Regions from separate parts of the Paenibacillus sp. BC26 genome, predicted to be linked through region 2. Evidence: predicted binding sites of a transcription regulator. Region 2 holds the regulator's gene; the other holds the start of a gene.
What was found. Region 2 encodes LexA, which represses DNA repair genes until DNA is damaged. Its sites were predicted from a motif close to CGAACATATGTTCG; they were not measured.
Positions count from the first base shown of each region.

Region 1: addB (helicase-exonuclease AddAB subunit AddB) is a predicted target of LexA. The motif match lies at 2,011-2,024, and genes of this name have one in related genera.

Region 1 covers NZ_FPAD01000001.1:3,478,998-3,486,877, reverse strand. The annotation lists gene BM412_RS15760 (class I SAM-dependent rRNA methyltransferase) at 1-1,013, shown strand, start outside; gene addB (helicase-exonuclease AddAB subunit AddB) at 2,098-5,640, shown strand; gene addA (helicase-exonuclease AddAB subunit AddA) at 5,640-7,880, shown strand, end outside.
Region 2 covers NZ_FPAD01000001.1:1,702,933-1,710,812, reverse strand. The annotation lists gene BM412_RS07250 (hypothetical protein) at 1-310, opposite strand, end outside; gene BM412_RS07245 (aldo/keto reductase) at 363-1,349, opposite strand; gene BM412_RS07240 (DUF896 domain-containing protein) at 1,381-1,584, opposite strand; gene BM412_RS07235 (LysM peptidoglycan-binding domain-containing protein) at 1,854-2,231, opposite strand; gene lexA (transcriptional repressor LexA) at 2,419-3,039, shown strand; gene BM412_RS07225 (hypothetical protein) at 3,136-3,717, opposite strand; gene glnA (type I glutamate--ammonia ligase) at 3,848-5,176, opposite strand; gene BM412_RS07215 (MerR family transcriptional regulator) at 5,210-5,620, opposite strand; gene BM412_RS07210 (methionine gamma-lyase family protein) at 5,682-6,968, opposite strand; gene hflX (GTPase HflX) at 7,011-7,880, opposite strand, start outside.

The DNA of each region.
Region 1 (7,880 bases), 1.8 Mb from region 2:
TTCGCCGTGAAGCGATTGTCGCAGCATTAGTCGCCGTATTTGCGCCGCAGGGCATTTACGAGCGCAGTGACGTGTCCGTTCGCGAGCTGGAAGGAATCGAGCAGCGGACAGGCGTTCTGTATGGCGAATGTCCGCGTATTGTGGATATTCTGGAAAATGGGCTTCAGATGGAAGTGGACATCGAAGAAGGCCAGAAGACAGGCTATTTCTTCGATCAACGCGAGAACAGAGCTTCGATTGCTCCTTTGATGCTTGGCTGGGGTGCGCGCAGCGGCATTCAATTGAAGCCGGTAGAAGAAGGCTCGCCTTCTTCGGCTCCTTCAGATGATACCGGCACGCTGGCATCTCTGAACGAAGAGAAACTTGTCCCCGTCAATGCGAATGGCAAAGTCGTCACATTCCCTTATTGGGATGGCGCAACGGTGCTGGAATGTTTCGCGCATACGGGCAGCTTCACACTGCATGCCTGCAAATATGGCGCCAAGAAAGTAACATGCCTTGACGTATCGGAGCATGCTATCGAAACAGCGCGCCGCAATGTCGTTCGTAACGGCTTCGAGGAGCGAGTGGAATTTGTTGTCGCGGATGCGTTCGAATATCTGCGCAGACAAGTGAAAGGAATCGAAGAGCGCCAAGAGCGCGGCAGCTCGAAATCCGCGGATACTTCGAAGAAGATGGGAGAAGCCGGTCGCAAATGGGATGTGGTCATTCTCGATCCTCCGGCGTTCACGAAGTCGAAGAACGCTATCGAAGGCGCAGTACGCGGCTACAAGGATATCAACCTGCACGGGATGAAGCTTGTGAATGAAGGCGGCTATCTGGTTACGGCCAGCTGCTCCTACCATATGCGTCCCGAGCTGTTCCTCGAAACGATCCAAGCAGCAGCAATCGACGCAGGCAAGACACTGCGTTTAATTGACTGGCGCGCAGCCGGCAAGGATCACCCCCAAATCGTCGGCGTCAACGAAGGCCATTATTTGAAGTTTGGGATTTTCGAAGTGCGGAGCCGGTAGTTGGATTATCGTTTTTTAAGACTCCCTTACTTAAGTGGTCACTTAAGTAAGGGAGTGTTTTTTGGGAGGGCAATGGAGCGCCTGCACACGCACTCGCACCCGTAATCGACTTGCACTCGACCAGCACCCGCACCCGTACATGCACCCGCACTTGTACTCGCACCTGAATTTGCACATGCATTAGCACTTACATTTGCACTCGCACCCGCACCCGTACTAGCACTCGCACTTATACTCGCACCTGCACTACACTTGCACTCGACCAGCACTCGCACCTGCACACGCACTCGCACCTGCACACGCATCCGTATCTGCACACGCACCCGTACCTGCACTCGCACTCCCACTTGCACTTGTACTTGCATTAGCACGTGCACACGCACTTGTCTCGCACTTGTACTTGTACTCGCACCTGCACTCGTACTTGCTATTGCACTTGCACTCGCGCCGACACCAACACCAACACCAACACCAACACCAACACCAACACCAACACCAACACCAACACCAACACCGTACCAGCACTAGCGCCAGCACCAAACCTACGATCCTCACCACCCACACTAACGTTTGTGTTTTGGGGTGAACCAAGTCAGCGACAATCTAGCCATGAATTTCACAACACAGCCACACAACACCTCACACCCCAGCAACCCCCGCCCCCCATACCATACACCTACACACTCGCACAGAGATTGGTAGCCTAGAAGCTAAACCTGAACTAGAAATTGTTGCATGGAGTAAATGCTGCTCAAAGTGCAGCATTTGCTCCTATTAGCGGAGTTGTTTCAGTCATATGTTGCTGAGAATGCAGCATATTTCATTTTTTATACTAACTACATGCGAATTGGTTGGGAGATGTTGCAGAAATAGCATCATTTGGCTGATAGGCACGTCTTTGCTGGGGGAGATGTTGCAGAACATGCAATATTTGATTGGATATCCAGCTGATTGGTTCAGCGCGTTGGCACAAAGAACAATTTACCTTAAACAAAAACGAACAAATGTTTGCGTTTCGGGATGAAACAAGCTGGGGCATATGGTAGAATAGGAGAATCGAATAACGAGAAGAGGTTGGCGAGTTATGACGCTCCGTTTTGTAATTGGCCGGTCAGGGTCGGGGAAGACCCGTTATTGTTTGGATCAAATTCGCAGCAGCGTGCTGGCACAGCCGGACGGGCCGCCGATTGTCATATTGGTGCCGGAGCAGGCAACCTTCCAAACGGAATATGCATTGCTGAATCATGCAGAGCTTAGTGGTTCTATTCGAGCGCAGGCGCTCAGCTTCCGCCGTCTATCATTCCGGATTATGCAGGAGACAGGCGGTACCGCGCTGGTTCCGATCAGCGAGAACGGCAAGAATATGCTGCTTTACAAAATCGTACACCGTCTCGAGGAGCAGCTGCAGCTGTTCAAAGGCAGCGAGTCCCAGCATGGATTCATTGAGCGTCTGGGTGAACTGATGACCGAGTGGAAGCGGTACGGCATTGGCACAGATGAGCTTTCCTCATTCGTCGAAAGCAGAATGCCTCAGAAAGGCAGCTCGCTGCTTGGAAGGAAGCTTCATGACCTGCAAATGATAGCCTCAGGACTTGAGCGCGAGCTGGACGGCCTCTATGTTGATGCCGAGGATTATTTGAGCTGGCTGGTCAAAGGTTTTCATCAAGCGCCTTCTACGGCAGATACAGAGATTTGGGTAGATGGCTTTCATGGATTTACGCCCAAAGAATTCGACGCGCTCGGCACGCTGATGAAGCACTCCAAAGGCATGACCGTGACGTTAAATTTGGACAAGCTTTACGAGCAAGGCGAACAGCCGCATGAGCTGGATCTATTCCGGCCGACTGCCGAGACCTATATGAAACTTCGCGATCTGGCAATCGAGAATGGCGTGGAGATTGAGGAGCCTGTCCTGCTGGACGGCATCCCGTACAGGTTCAAGGAAAATCCGATGCTGGCGCATTTGGAACGCCATTACGGCGGAAGGAAGCCGCTTCATCTATCAGAGCATGAGCTGGAACGTGGCGGCGTCTCGCTTCATGCTGCAGCTAATCGCCGCGCAGAAGTGGAAGCCGTAGCACGTGATATTACGCGAAGAGTGCGTGACGAAGGGCTGCGCTACCGGGAAATGGCCGTCATGGTGCGGAATGCACCGGACTACAACGATTATATTAAGGCGGTTTTTGCAGACTACGGAATCCCCTATTTCCTCGATCAGAAGAATGGTGCGCTTCATCACCCGTTCGTCGAGTTTATTCGTTCTGCGCTGGAAATTGCCACCCATGGCTGGCGATATGAAGCCGTATTCCGCTGTATTAAATCCGAGCTTCTCATCCCCGAGGACGGCAGCATCACGAGGGAAACGTTTGATTTGCTGGAGAACTATGCGCTTGCATCAGGCATGAACGGCAACAGATGGACGACGCTCAGCCAGTGGAAGCCCTTAATGCGGGATACGTTGGATGGCGACCCGGTGCAAGCAGGCGAGAATGAGCTAAGGGAATTTGATGCGATTATGGCCGCAAGGGAAGCGGTCGTACCGGTTCTGCGCAAATTCAGCAGAGAGATGAAGAAAGCAGGCAGCGTTCGCCAAATGTGCGAGGCCGTATACAGACTGTTGATTACAATCGAAGCGCCTGACCGTATGGAACGCTGGAGTCGCAAAGCGATTGCGGAAGGCAATCCCCTTCGGGCAAGAGAGCATCGCCAGCTGTGGGACGGCGTTATGGATTTGCTCGATCAGCTGACCGAAATGACGGGAAGCGAATCGATGCCGCTTGAACTGTTCACGGGCATGGTAGAGACCGGACTTGAGAGCTTGAAGCTGGCATCGGTTCCGCCTTCCCTCGATCAAGTGCTGATCGGAAGTATGGATCGAACGCGCTCCGGCCAAATCACAATTTGTTATTTGCTTGGGGCGAATGACGGGGTCGTGCCGCAGCGCATGCAGGAGGATGGCGTTCTAACCGAGCAAGAGCGTGAAATGCTTGAATACGGCGGGCTTATCATGGCACCGGGCGTGCGCCGCAAGCTGCTGGATGAGCGTTTCATGATCTACAATGCGCTGACGACACCAGGAGAGCATCTGTGGATAAGCTGGCCGCAGTCTGATGAAGAAGGGAAAAGCTTGCTTCCTTCGGAAATTATCCGCCATATTAAAGGACTTTTCCCCGGCATGACGGAGAAGGGCATCGCAGGCGAGCCGGTTCCGGCCATGCCGGAGTCTGTTCAGCAATCGTTTATGGCACATCCGGAACGAACGCTGTCTTACCTCATCACACAATTGCGTCTTTGGAAGCATGGCAGCGAGATTGCTCCGCTTTGGTGGGAGGCTTACAATTGGTTTGCCGTTCGGCCGCAGTGGCAGGACAAGCTTCAGCGTCTCGTTGCTTCTCTGCAATATACCAACGAAGAAGTGACGCTCTCTCCGGAAACCGCCGAGCAATTATATGGAACGCTGCTGCGAGGAAGCGTGTCGCGAATGGAGCGCTTCGTGTCTTGCCCGTTCCAACATTTTGCGATACACGGACTCCGTCTTCGTGAGCGAGCCCTCTACAAACTGGCTGCTCCGGATATCGGACAGCTCTTCCATGCTGCACTAAACCGGTTAACGGAATCAGTGGGAGACAGCTGGCCTTCTCTAACACCGGAGCAGCTTCGCGAGGCATCAACGGAAATCGTCAACGAGCTGGCGATGAGGCTGCAATCGCAGATCCTGTTCAGCAGCAACCGACATCAATACGTGGCGCGTAAGCTTCGCGATATTATTAGCCAAGCTGCGGTTATTCTGGGCGAGCATGCAAGGCGTGCACAGTTTAAACCGGTAGGACTTGAGATCGGCTTCGGGCCGCAAGGACCATTGCCGCCGGTTACGATCCCGCTGTCTGATGGCAAAATGCTGGAGATGGTCGGCCGAATCGACCGCGTTGACGCCGCGCAGACAACGGACGGTCTGCTGCTGCGCGTCATCGACTATAAGTCTAGCGCCAAGCAGCTGCGCTTAGAGGAAGTTGCCTACGGAATGGCGCTGCAAATGCTGACCTACTTGGACGTGCTGCTTACGCATGCGCCGGAATGGCTGGGTCAGCCTGCGAAAGCAGCAGGCGCATTGTATTTCCACGTGCATAATCCGATGCTTTCCACCTCCAACGGCATGCCGCCCGCGAAGGCGCGTACGGAAATATTGAAGCGATTCAAGCTTAAAGGGCTGGTTTTGGCCGATGAGGAAACAGTCAGAATGATGGACGGGGCACTATCAACGGGGTATTCCGAGCTCTTGCCGCTTGCGCTGAAGCGTGACGGCGGCTTCTATAGCAGCTCTTCGGTCGTTTCCGATGAGCAGTGGGGAACGCTGCGTCGTTCGGTACGGGGGACGCTTCGCCGAATCGGCGATCGGATCGCCGGCGGAGATGTTTCGATCACCCCGTATCGACTGGGAAATAAGACGCCATGTCAATTTTGCGCGTATAAGCCGGTGTGTCATTTTGACCCATTGGTAGAAGGCAATTGTTATACAAGGCTGAATAAGCCGGGTAAAGATGAGGTTTGGGAGCTGCTCGCAAGCGGTGATGATGAAGGCGATACAAGCGATGTACAAGAAGATACAGGGAAGGAGGAGCAAAAGTAATGACGACAACGTTACCGGGGAGTTCAACTCTCCCGCCGAAGCCGATCGGAAGCACATGGACGGACGATCAATGGCGCGCTATCGTGACAGGCGGCAGTAATATATTGGTTGCTGCGGCTGCGGGCTCGGGGAAGACGGCAGTTCTGGTCGAACGGATCATTCGCAAAATATCGGCGGATACCGATGTCGATCGACTGCTCGTCGCTACCTTCACGAAAGCGGCCGCCGCGGAAATGAAAGAGCGCATTCGGATCGCGCTGGAGAAAGAGCTGGATCGAAATCCGGGCTCTGACCATTTACGCCGTCAGCTTGCATTAATGGGACGTGCTTCGATTACGACGCTGCATTCCTTCTGCCTTGATGTCATTCGTCGCTATTATTCGCTGATCGGACTTGATCCCGGATTTCGCATTGCCAATGAGACTGAGGCGGAGCTTCTTCGCATTGACGTGCTTGATGCCCTATTCGAGGAGCGTTATGGGGAACCGGAATCGGAGGAAGGTCAAGCCTTCCTTCAGCTTGTCGATAAGTTCGGCGGGGAACGAGGCGATGAACCGCTTTACGCGCTTGTGATGAAGCTCTATCATTTCTCGCAAAGTCATCCTTGGCCTAAGGTATGGTTAGAGGAAACGGCGAATGCGTTCCAAGTTGAGGGTGCGGATAAACTCAGTCAAACGGAATGGGTGACAAGCCTGACGGATGCCGTATCGTTGTCTCTGCAAGGAGCGGTAAGCCTGCTGGAGCAAGCGGAAGCTCTAACCTACCAACCCGGAGGTCCGGATGCTTACGGCGAAACGTTCAAAGAGGATCTGATGCTTGTCCGCTCACTTCTGCAACGTGTTGAAACTCAGCCATGGACCTTGTGGCATGAAGGCTTCAACTCAGCGAGCTTCGGGAAGCTGAAGAGTCAGCGCGGCGATGCATGTGACAAGGGACTGCAGGAGCAGGCAAAGGATTTGCGTGATCGGGCCAAAACGATCATAGCCGATTTGACCGACGAGCTGTTTACGCGCACGCCGGAGGCGTTTGCGGCGGAGCTGGCCGAAATGGCACCGCTCATGAAGACGCTGGCCTCGCTGGCCGATCAGTTCGGCAGCCGATTCGAAGCGGCGAAGCTGGAGAAAGGGTTGATCGATTTCGGCGATATGGAGCACTACTGCCTGCGTATTTTGCGTGACGCCGATTCCACTGCGACATCGTTAGTGCCATCAGCCGCGGCTTTGGAGTATCAGCAGCAGTTTCAGGAAATTTTGCTGGATGAGTATCAAGACACGAATATGGTTCAGGAAGCGATCGTATCGCTGATCTCGCGTTCAGGCAGAGGGAACCGATTCATGGTTGGCGACGTGAAGCAGAGCATCTATCGATTCCGTTTGGCGGAACCGGGATTGTTTCTGCGTAAATACAAGAGTTATCAGATGGCCGGCGAAGTCGACGCTGCAGCTTCGGAGATTGTGCCTGACGAGCAAGGCAGCGGCGAGTTCGGCGTACGGATCGATCTGGCACGGAATTTCCGCAGCCGGCAGGAAGTCGTGGATGGCGTTAACAACGTGTTCCGCGCAATCATGCGCGAGAAAGCCGCGGAGATGGACTACGATGCGCGTGCAGAGCTGGTGTGCGGCGCAACCTATCCGTCTTCAAGCGAAGGTGGCCCTGCCGAGCGTTACTCGGTAGAGCTTGCCGTATTGGACCGTGGCAAAGGGGAATCCGCAGAGCATTCTACTGAAACGCAAGAAGAGACGGATTCGGAAGGCGAAGGTAATTCGGCGGCTGAAACAGCGGAAGATTTGCAAACCGTTCAGCTGGAAGCCCGCTACATTGCAAGTCAAATCGTTCGTTTGAAAGGCATGGAGACCGATGCGGCAAACGCAGTGCCATTCGAGGTGTACGACGGCAAGAAGGGCCGGAAGAGACCGCTTGCTTGGCGAGACATCGTTATTTTGCTGCGGGCCGATAAGCAGTGGGCGCCCGTAATCATTGAAGAGCTGCAGCAGCACGGGATTCCGGCTTATGCAGAACTAAGCAGCGGCTACTTCGAGGCGACCGAGGTTGAAACGATGCTGTCGCTGCTTCGCGTCATCGACAATCCGTATCAAGATATCCCGCTGGCCGGCACACTTCGCTCACCGCTGGTTGGGCTGACGGGCGAAGAGCTTGCGCTTATTCGAATCGCTGCGGGACGCGTTTCGTATTTCGAAGCGGTCAGACATGCGGCGGACGATCCTAATATACCTGAAGAT
Region 2 (7,880 bases):
TAAAGTCGCTGCCTACCGAAAGATACGGACGGCGCAGCGTGAATAACAGAGCCAGAATTACATAACAAGCTACCGTTAGCCAGAACATGTTGCCCGTCTGCTTATATGTATCCGCAGAAACAGTAACGATGACATAGAACAGGATGAACAGCAGCAGGAAGGCCGGCATTAAATAGCTTCTTCCTTTAAAGGTGTCGAGCTTCACTCCGCCTGATTTGGCAGACATAAGCGGCGCCTGGCCATGTTTCTTACGTTGTTTGTTAATTTGAGATTGGTTCTTCTGTACTTTACGTTCCCACGATCTTGACAAAGGTGTTCCTCCTTCATAATCTTCAACGCGCTGTGATTCTTCTTGCTAGTAGTTAAAACGGTCGAGCGAATTTCGCTATGAAACGATTCGGATATTCACTGGGCAACGCACTAACTTCATCCAGCTTGTTCCATACCGAATCCGGCATCGTCCAACCGATCGCACCCATATTGTCTTCAAACTGCTCCAATGTGCTTGCTCCGAAGATCGGAGACGTAATGCCTTTGCGTTGGAGCAACCAAGACAACGCCACTTGAGCAGGCGTGCGCTCCAGTTCTTTCGCTGCGCTCAGCACCGCTTCAAGCACTGCAAAGTTACTATCATTGGCACGAACTGCCCAAGAGCTCTCGCCTTGCTTGGACGTTAATCTTCCGCTTACAGGCTCCTCTTGTGTATACCTGCCTGTCAGAAAACCTCCGCCTAATGGTGCCCAAGGAATAATGCTTACATTCTCTTCCAAACATAAAGATAGCATTTCGCGGTCCATCTCACGGCTAACCAGACTGTATTGCGGTTGAATCGAGATAAATCGGACATAACGATTCCAATCGCTGGTAGACAATGACTTCATGAGCTGCCAGGCGAAGAAATTGGAACAGCCAATATAACGAACTTTACCCGAGGTAACCAAGTCATCGAGTGCGCGAAGCGTCTCTTCGATCGGTGTAGCGTGATCCCATACATGCACTTGGTAGAGGTCGATATAGTCGGTATCCAGTCTCTTCAAGCTTGCTTCGACGGCATCCATAATATGCTTTCTGGAAACGCCTACGCCGTTAGGATGGTTGGCGGTTGCGAATCTCACTTTCGTTGCGAGAACGACTTCCGAACGTCGATCTTTTATCGCTTTGCCTACGATCTCTTCAGAACGGCCGGATACATACACGTTCGCTGTATCGAGGAAATTGCCGCCTTTCTCGAAGAAACGATTCATCATCTCTATGGAATCCGTCTCGCTTGTCGTGTTACCGAATGTCATTGTACCTAAACAAAGCTCCGATACGGCCAAACCGCTTCGGCCTAATAAACGATATTGCATGCTACATGTCCTCCTTCAAATGAGACGGCTGCTAATGCTTGATCGTATCTTCCCCGTTCTCCTCATCTTCCACATATTTGATGGTATCGAGTTGATTACGGAAGTTTTTCTTGAAATTCTCAAGATATAGACGGCGAAGCTCGTCGCGTTCGACCAGTTCCTCCGGTGACAACCCTACGGTTTTGTTCTTTCTGGATAGTTCATTAATACGGGCGATGATCTTTTCCATTTCCATTGTGCTCCCTCCCTGTTTCGGCCAACATGTCATTCTTTACTTTGACATTTTTAATTGCCCATTGTCAAGGCGAAATGGCCCTCTCCGAAGCTTGAATCCTGTTGTTTGTTCGTGCTCGATTTAGGTCTGATTCACCTTATTAATACGTTATGCCGCCAGAAATGAAAAAAGCCTGAGCAATGGAGACTCAGACTTCTGAATGTAGATCCTCATGAATCGTTAAGGTTAGGAAGTATTGCCTTCTATAGAAGCTGTAACCTTGAACCTAGTTATTCAGCGGGAATAATTAAGGATTGTCCGGCTTGCAATGAGCTGGATGTCAAGTTGTTCCGTTGTTTCAAGTTGAAAACAACGTGGCGGATATCTTCGCCTTCTTTACGAATACTGCTTGCGATATTCCATAGCGTGTCACCGGAGCCAACAACGACGATCTGCTCCGAGGCAGTTGGTGCTGCCGGATATTCGCTGTTCGCTTGGCTTGTCATTAGTGACAGTCCTGTGAAGAGCAGTACGAAAAACAGTGTTGCAACGGCTAGTCTCATTAATAAGCGCTCTGTTCTTCTAGCTTGCCAAGTGCGCTTCACGGCGCGAGTCTTGCGAGTTTCACCTTTATAATTAGAAGAGTAAGTGGACATCGTTGTCATCATTCTCCAGCACCCCAAACGTTTGTTCTATTTGATAAACCTAGAATAACACGAACATTTGTTTGTGGTCAAGCATTTTTGGAACGTTTGTTCGTAAAAATATGCGAACTTGTGTTTCTCGAACTTATGTTTGTACGAACTCGGGTTCTGTGTTATAATTTGACACAAATGAAACTTTGGAGTGATTCCGGTGTCGAAACTTTCAAACCGCCAGCAGGCGATACTAGAATTCATTAAGACGGAAGTCCGCGAGAAAGGTTATCCGCCTTCCGTTCGCGAGATCGGTGAAGCGGTTGGACTCGCTTCCAGCTCAACTGTCCACGGCCATCTTGATCGCCTGGAGAAGAAAGGACTTATTCGCCGCGACCCGACTAAACCTCGTGCTATTGAGATTTTGGACGGCGAAGACAACGAGATTCCATTCCCGCTCTCCATTGCTAAGGTTCCGGTAGTAGGTAAAGTAACTGCCGGTGTGCCGATTACCGCAACAGAGAATATTGAGGATTACTTCCCCCTTCCGGCTGACAAGGTTGGCGACCACAACGTCTTTATCCTTAACGTTGTTGGAGAAAGTATGATCGAAGCAGGCATTCATAACGGCGATTACGTCATTGTCCGCCAACAGCAAACCGCTTCCAACGGCGATATCGTCGTAGCGATGACAGAAGAAGACGAAGCTACGGTGAAGACCTTCTATAAGGAGAAGGATCATATCCGTCTTCAACCGGAGAACTCCACGATGGAACCGATCCGTCTGCGTAACGTCTCCATTCTCGGCAAAGTCATCGGACTTTTCCGCGACATCCATTAATTAATGCATCTAAGGGGCATGTTCGATCGCTGCAGCAGCGATTGAACATGCCCCTTTTCTGTCATCCAGCACGCAGATGTACCTCCGTGATGTCAGCTAACCTACGATTTCTCGGAATAACAAATGACGATAGGTGAATTTACTGCTGCTGTACTTGAAGCTCAAAGCTATGCCCGAGAAATCAATCGTTATCGATTTAAGTGCACATGCCGTTACTTTTTGTCGAATTAACGCTGCCAGACGTGTTCGATTGTTGTTGTTCACGGCTGCGGCAACTGCTGCAGCATAGGATGAAGAAGCTCTAAGCGCTTTGTAGAAAGGTAGTACAGCTCTTGCGATAGCTCTATGAATCGGGGTCGAGAATGTGAACTGGGTTGTTCCTGGCGGAATCGTCGTTCCGATGGAATATTGTAGGATCGGTTCGGGAAATTCGAAATCGAAGAAGTAGCCAATGGCGTTCGTAGAGAACCCATTTAACTTCGCATATGGCGCTACCGACTTAAACAGAGCGGATAACGTATCCAGATCCGCGCCACGAATAGCTTTAGACCATTTCAATGCATAGGAATAATTCAGTACGATCTTCCTGAAGAATGGCACCATCGTTGCTGCTACATGGGATAGTATCGCCCCGGTAAGTCTAAACTGCTTCTCCGCACTTGCCGCTTGCTTCTTCACATAGGCTGCCTCCTTCATGAATGGCTATTGTGGCATACTATGCGGAAATAAAAGTACAAGTGCGGATGCCCCCATCCAAGGATAAACAAAAAACCCTTGATGCCAAACGGCATCAAAGGTTTCGTCGGTTCTAGTAGAGCGTCAAGTACTGATCGCGTTCCCACTCGTGGATTTGCGTACGGTACATATCCCACTCGATTTCTTTAAGCTCATAGAAGTGAGCAAGCGCGTGATCGCCAAGCGCTTCACAAACAACTTCGCTGCGAAGCAGCTCTGTCAATGCTTCTTTCAGGTCATCCGGCAAGGTAGGAATGCCCTCTTCGATACGCTCTTCATCCGTCATCACGTAGATGTTACGGTCAGTCGGAGCCGGCAGCGGAGTTTTGTTGCGGATACCGTCAAGGCCAGCTTTAAGCATAACAGCAAGAGCCAGGTATGGATTAGCCGCTGGGTCTGGGCTGCGGACTTCTATCCGTGTGCTTAGACCGCGCGAGGCAGGAATACGAATCATCGGGCTGCGGTTACTCGCGGACCATGCTACATAGCAAGGTGCCTCATAGCCCGGAACCAGACGCTTGTACGAGTTTACGGTAGGGTTCGTAATCGCCGAGAAAGCACGTGCATGGTTCAGTACACCGGCCATGTAATAACGAGCTATTTGGCTAAGACCAAGCTTGTCGCTCTCATCGTAGAACGCGTTTACGTTGCCGCGGAACAACGACTGGTGACAGTGCATACCGGAACCATTTACACCGAATAGCGGTTTAGGCATGAACGAAGCATGCAGTCCGTGCTGGCGTGCAATGGTTTTTACTACGAGCTTGAACGTTTGAATTTGATCGGCTGCTTTAATCGCATCCGCATATTTGAAGTCGATTTCGTGCTGACCCGGAGCTACCTCATGGTGAGAAGCTTCGATTTCGAAGCCCATTTCTTCCAATGTCAATACGATTTCACGGCGGCAGTTCTCACCAAGGTCCATCGGAGCAAGGTCGAAGTATCCGCCTTGATCGTTAAGTTCTGTAGTTGGATTGCCTTTCTCATCTGTTTTGAATAGGAAAAATTCCGGTTCTGGTCCAACGTTCATCGCAGTAAAGCCAAGCTCTTCCGCCTCTTTCAGAACGCGCTTCAGAATGCCGCGCGGGTCGCCGGCAAATGGTGTACCGTCAGGCATATATACATCACAGATCAGACGGGCAATACGATCTTCCGCAACCCAAGGGAATACAACCCATGTATCAAGGTCCGGATAGAGGTACATGTCGGACTCTTCAATCCGCACATAACCTTCGATGGACGAGCCGTCGAACATCATTTTGTTGTCGAGTGCCTTTTCCAGCTGACTTACCGGAATTTCGACGTTCTTGATCGTTCCCAGCAAATCGGTGAACTGAAGACGAATAAACCGGACATTCTGTTCTTTGCAAATACGTCTGATGTCATCCTTGTTGTAGCTCACAGAATCATCTCCTTAAAGGCTAGTTGGTATTCCTTACTTTTTGTTATAGAAACGGGACAGCTGGCCTTGAATCATAGATGCTTTGCCAGGTCTCTTCTCTAGCAGCTGCTGCTTAAGCAATCGATGCAATTGCGCATCGGAGAGCTCGCGACGTTTCACTTCCGACAGCTCGCTGACGACTGTCGCATCTTCGGATTCCTTGGATACAGGGTTCATCACTTGCTTAATGCCCGCAATGTTAACGCCCTTCTCGATTAACGATTTAATCTCTAGCAGCCTCTCCACATCGTTGAACGAGAACAGCCGCTGGTTCCCAGACGTACGAGCGGGCACTATCAGTTCATGCTGCTCGTAGTAACGGATTTGCCTCGCGGTCAAGTCGGTCAACTTCATGACGATGCCGATCGGAAAAAGCGCCATATTTCTGCGTATTTCGTCACCCATGTCGCATCAACCTTCCAGTTTCTGATATATGCTACCATTGTACCGCTCTGCCAAAAACGTGTCAAGTCGTGTAAGGTTTAATTACAACCAACTCGCGCTCGGCAAGTACCGTTAAAGCATTCAGAACACCGTATTTGACGTGTGCATAAGTAAGTCCGCCCTGCATATAAGCGATGTACGGTTCCCGGATCGGAGCGTCAGCTGACAGCTCTAGACTGCCGCCCTGCATGAAGGTCCCCGCCGCCATAATAACAGGGTGTTCATAGCCGGGCATATCCCACGGTTCGGGTACCACATGAGCATCAACCGCCGATGCCTTCTGCACACCCTGCACGAAAGCAATCAGCTGCTCTGCTCGCTCGAAGCGAATCGCTTGGATCAAGTCCGTGCGCGGCGCATCGAAACGCGGATTGCTTTCGAAGCCGAGAAGCTCGAACATGGCTGCGCCGAAGACGCTGCCCTTGAGCGCTTGTCCGACTAAGTGCGGAGCCAAGAACAAGCCCTGGTACATCGCACGAAGCGTTCCAAGAGTAGCCCCAACCTCTCCGCCGATTCCCGGTGCCGTCAGTCTGAACGAGGTCAGTTCAACTGCCTTCTTCGTACCGGCTACGTACCCGCCCGTTGGAGCAATACCGCCGCCGGGATTCTTGATCAGCGAGCCCGCCATTAGGTCAACGCCAACTTCAGTCGGTTCAAGCTCCTCGGTAAACTCGCCGTAACAGTTGTCTACGAAGACGTACACATCGGGTTTCAACGCCTTCACCTTTTTAACCATCTCACCGATTTCTGCAACAGTGTAGGAAGCACGCCAGTCATAACCACGCGAGCGCTGTATGCCAATGACTTTAGTCCGCTCTGTGATGCGTGCCGTTACGGTCTCCCAATCGATAGAGCCGTTGGCTAACGGAGCAACCTCACCGTAGCCGATTCCGAAATCCTGCAAGGAGCCTTTCCCGTCACCGGGTTTACCGATGACTTTATGCAGCGTATCATACGGTTTACCCGTTATGTACAACAGCTCGTCCCCTGGACGAAGAAGCCCGAATAAAGCGCAGCTGATCGTATGCGTGCCGGATACGAAATGCGGTCTGACAAGCGCCGCTTCCGCCCCCATAACGTCTGCATACACCAGATCAAGCACTTCGCGACCGCGATCGTTGTAGCCATAACCCGTCGATCCGTTAAAATGATAATCGCTGACGCGGTGCTTCTGGAAAGCATCAATAACCTTCCACTGATTGCGTTCACTGATTCCATCGATGGAACGAAAAACAGGGGCGGCCTGCATTTCTGCAGCCTCCGCCCACTTCGTTAACTCTAACCATTTTTCACTCTCTTGCTGTTTCACTTTCCTCTGACTCTCCTCATGTATCTCAACTTAATCGTATCGTTACGCTTGCTCCGCATAGGCAGCAAGTCGATGTCCATGCACTTCAAAATCTTGTTTGTTCAGTTCTACCGTCAGTTTAATGATGTCGCCGTCAACCGCTTGGTCAATAACGTCACCTGTGCGGTAAGCTAACGCGATCAGATCGCCTCGATCAGCCGGCACATGGAATACACGCGTATCTCCGCTAAGCTTATCCTGAACGGTTTGCAGCAAGCGCTGCAGATCATCTTTATTGAACGCGCTCATGACCAGCGTATCTTGACCGCCTGCACGCAGGAACTGATGATCGTCACCGATGCACATATCGATCTTGTTATAGACCATAATTGTCGGTTTGCCGTCTGCGCCAAGTTCACGCATGATGGTGTTCACGACCGAAATCTGTTCCTCGCGCATTTCAGATGCGCTGTCAATGACATGAAGCACCAAATCCGCTTCGCATACCTCTTCCAGTGTTGCCCGGAATGCCGCAACCAAATCATGGGGAAGATTCTGGATAAATCCTACCGTATCCGTCAACACCACTTCTTTGCCGCTCGGCAGCTCCAAGTTCCGGGAGGTAGGGTCAAGCGTAGCGAACAGTTGGTTCTCCACATACACGTCAGCCTGCGTCAACTCGCGCAACAGCGTTGATTTACCTGCATTCGTATAGCCTACTAAGGCAACCTGCTGCACGCCGGACTTCCGTCTGCGTTCACGATGAAGTGTACGGTGTTTCACAACCTCATCCAGGACGTTCTTCAGATCGGAAATCCGATCCCGGATATGGCGACGATCGGTTTCAAGCTTGGATTCGCCGGGTCCTCGCGTCCCGATACCGCCGCCAAGCCGCGACAGATTCTTGCCGTGGCCGGACAGCCGCGGCAGCAA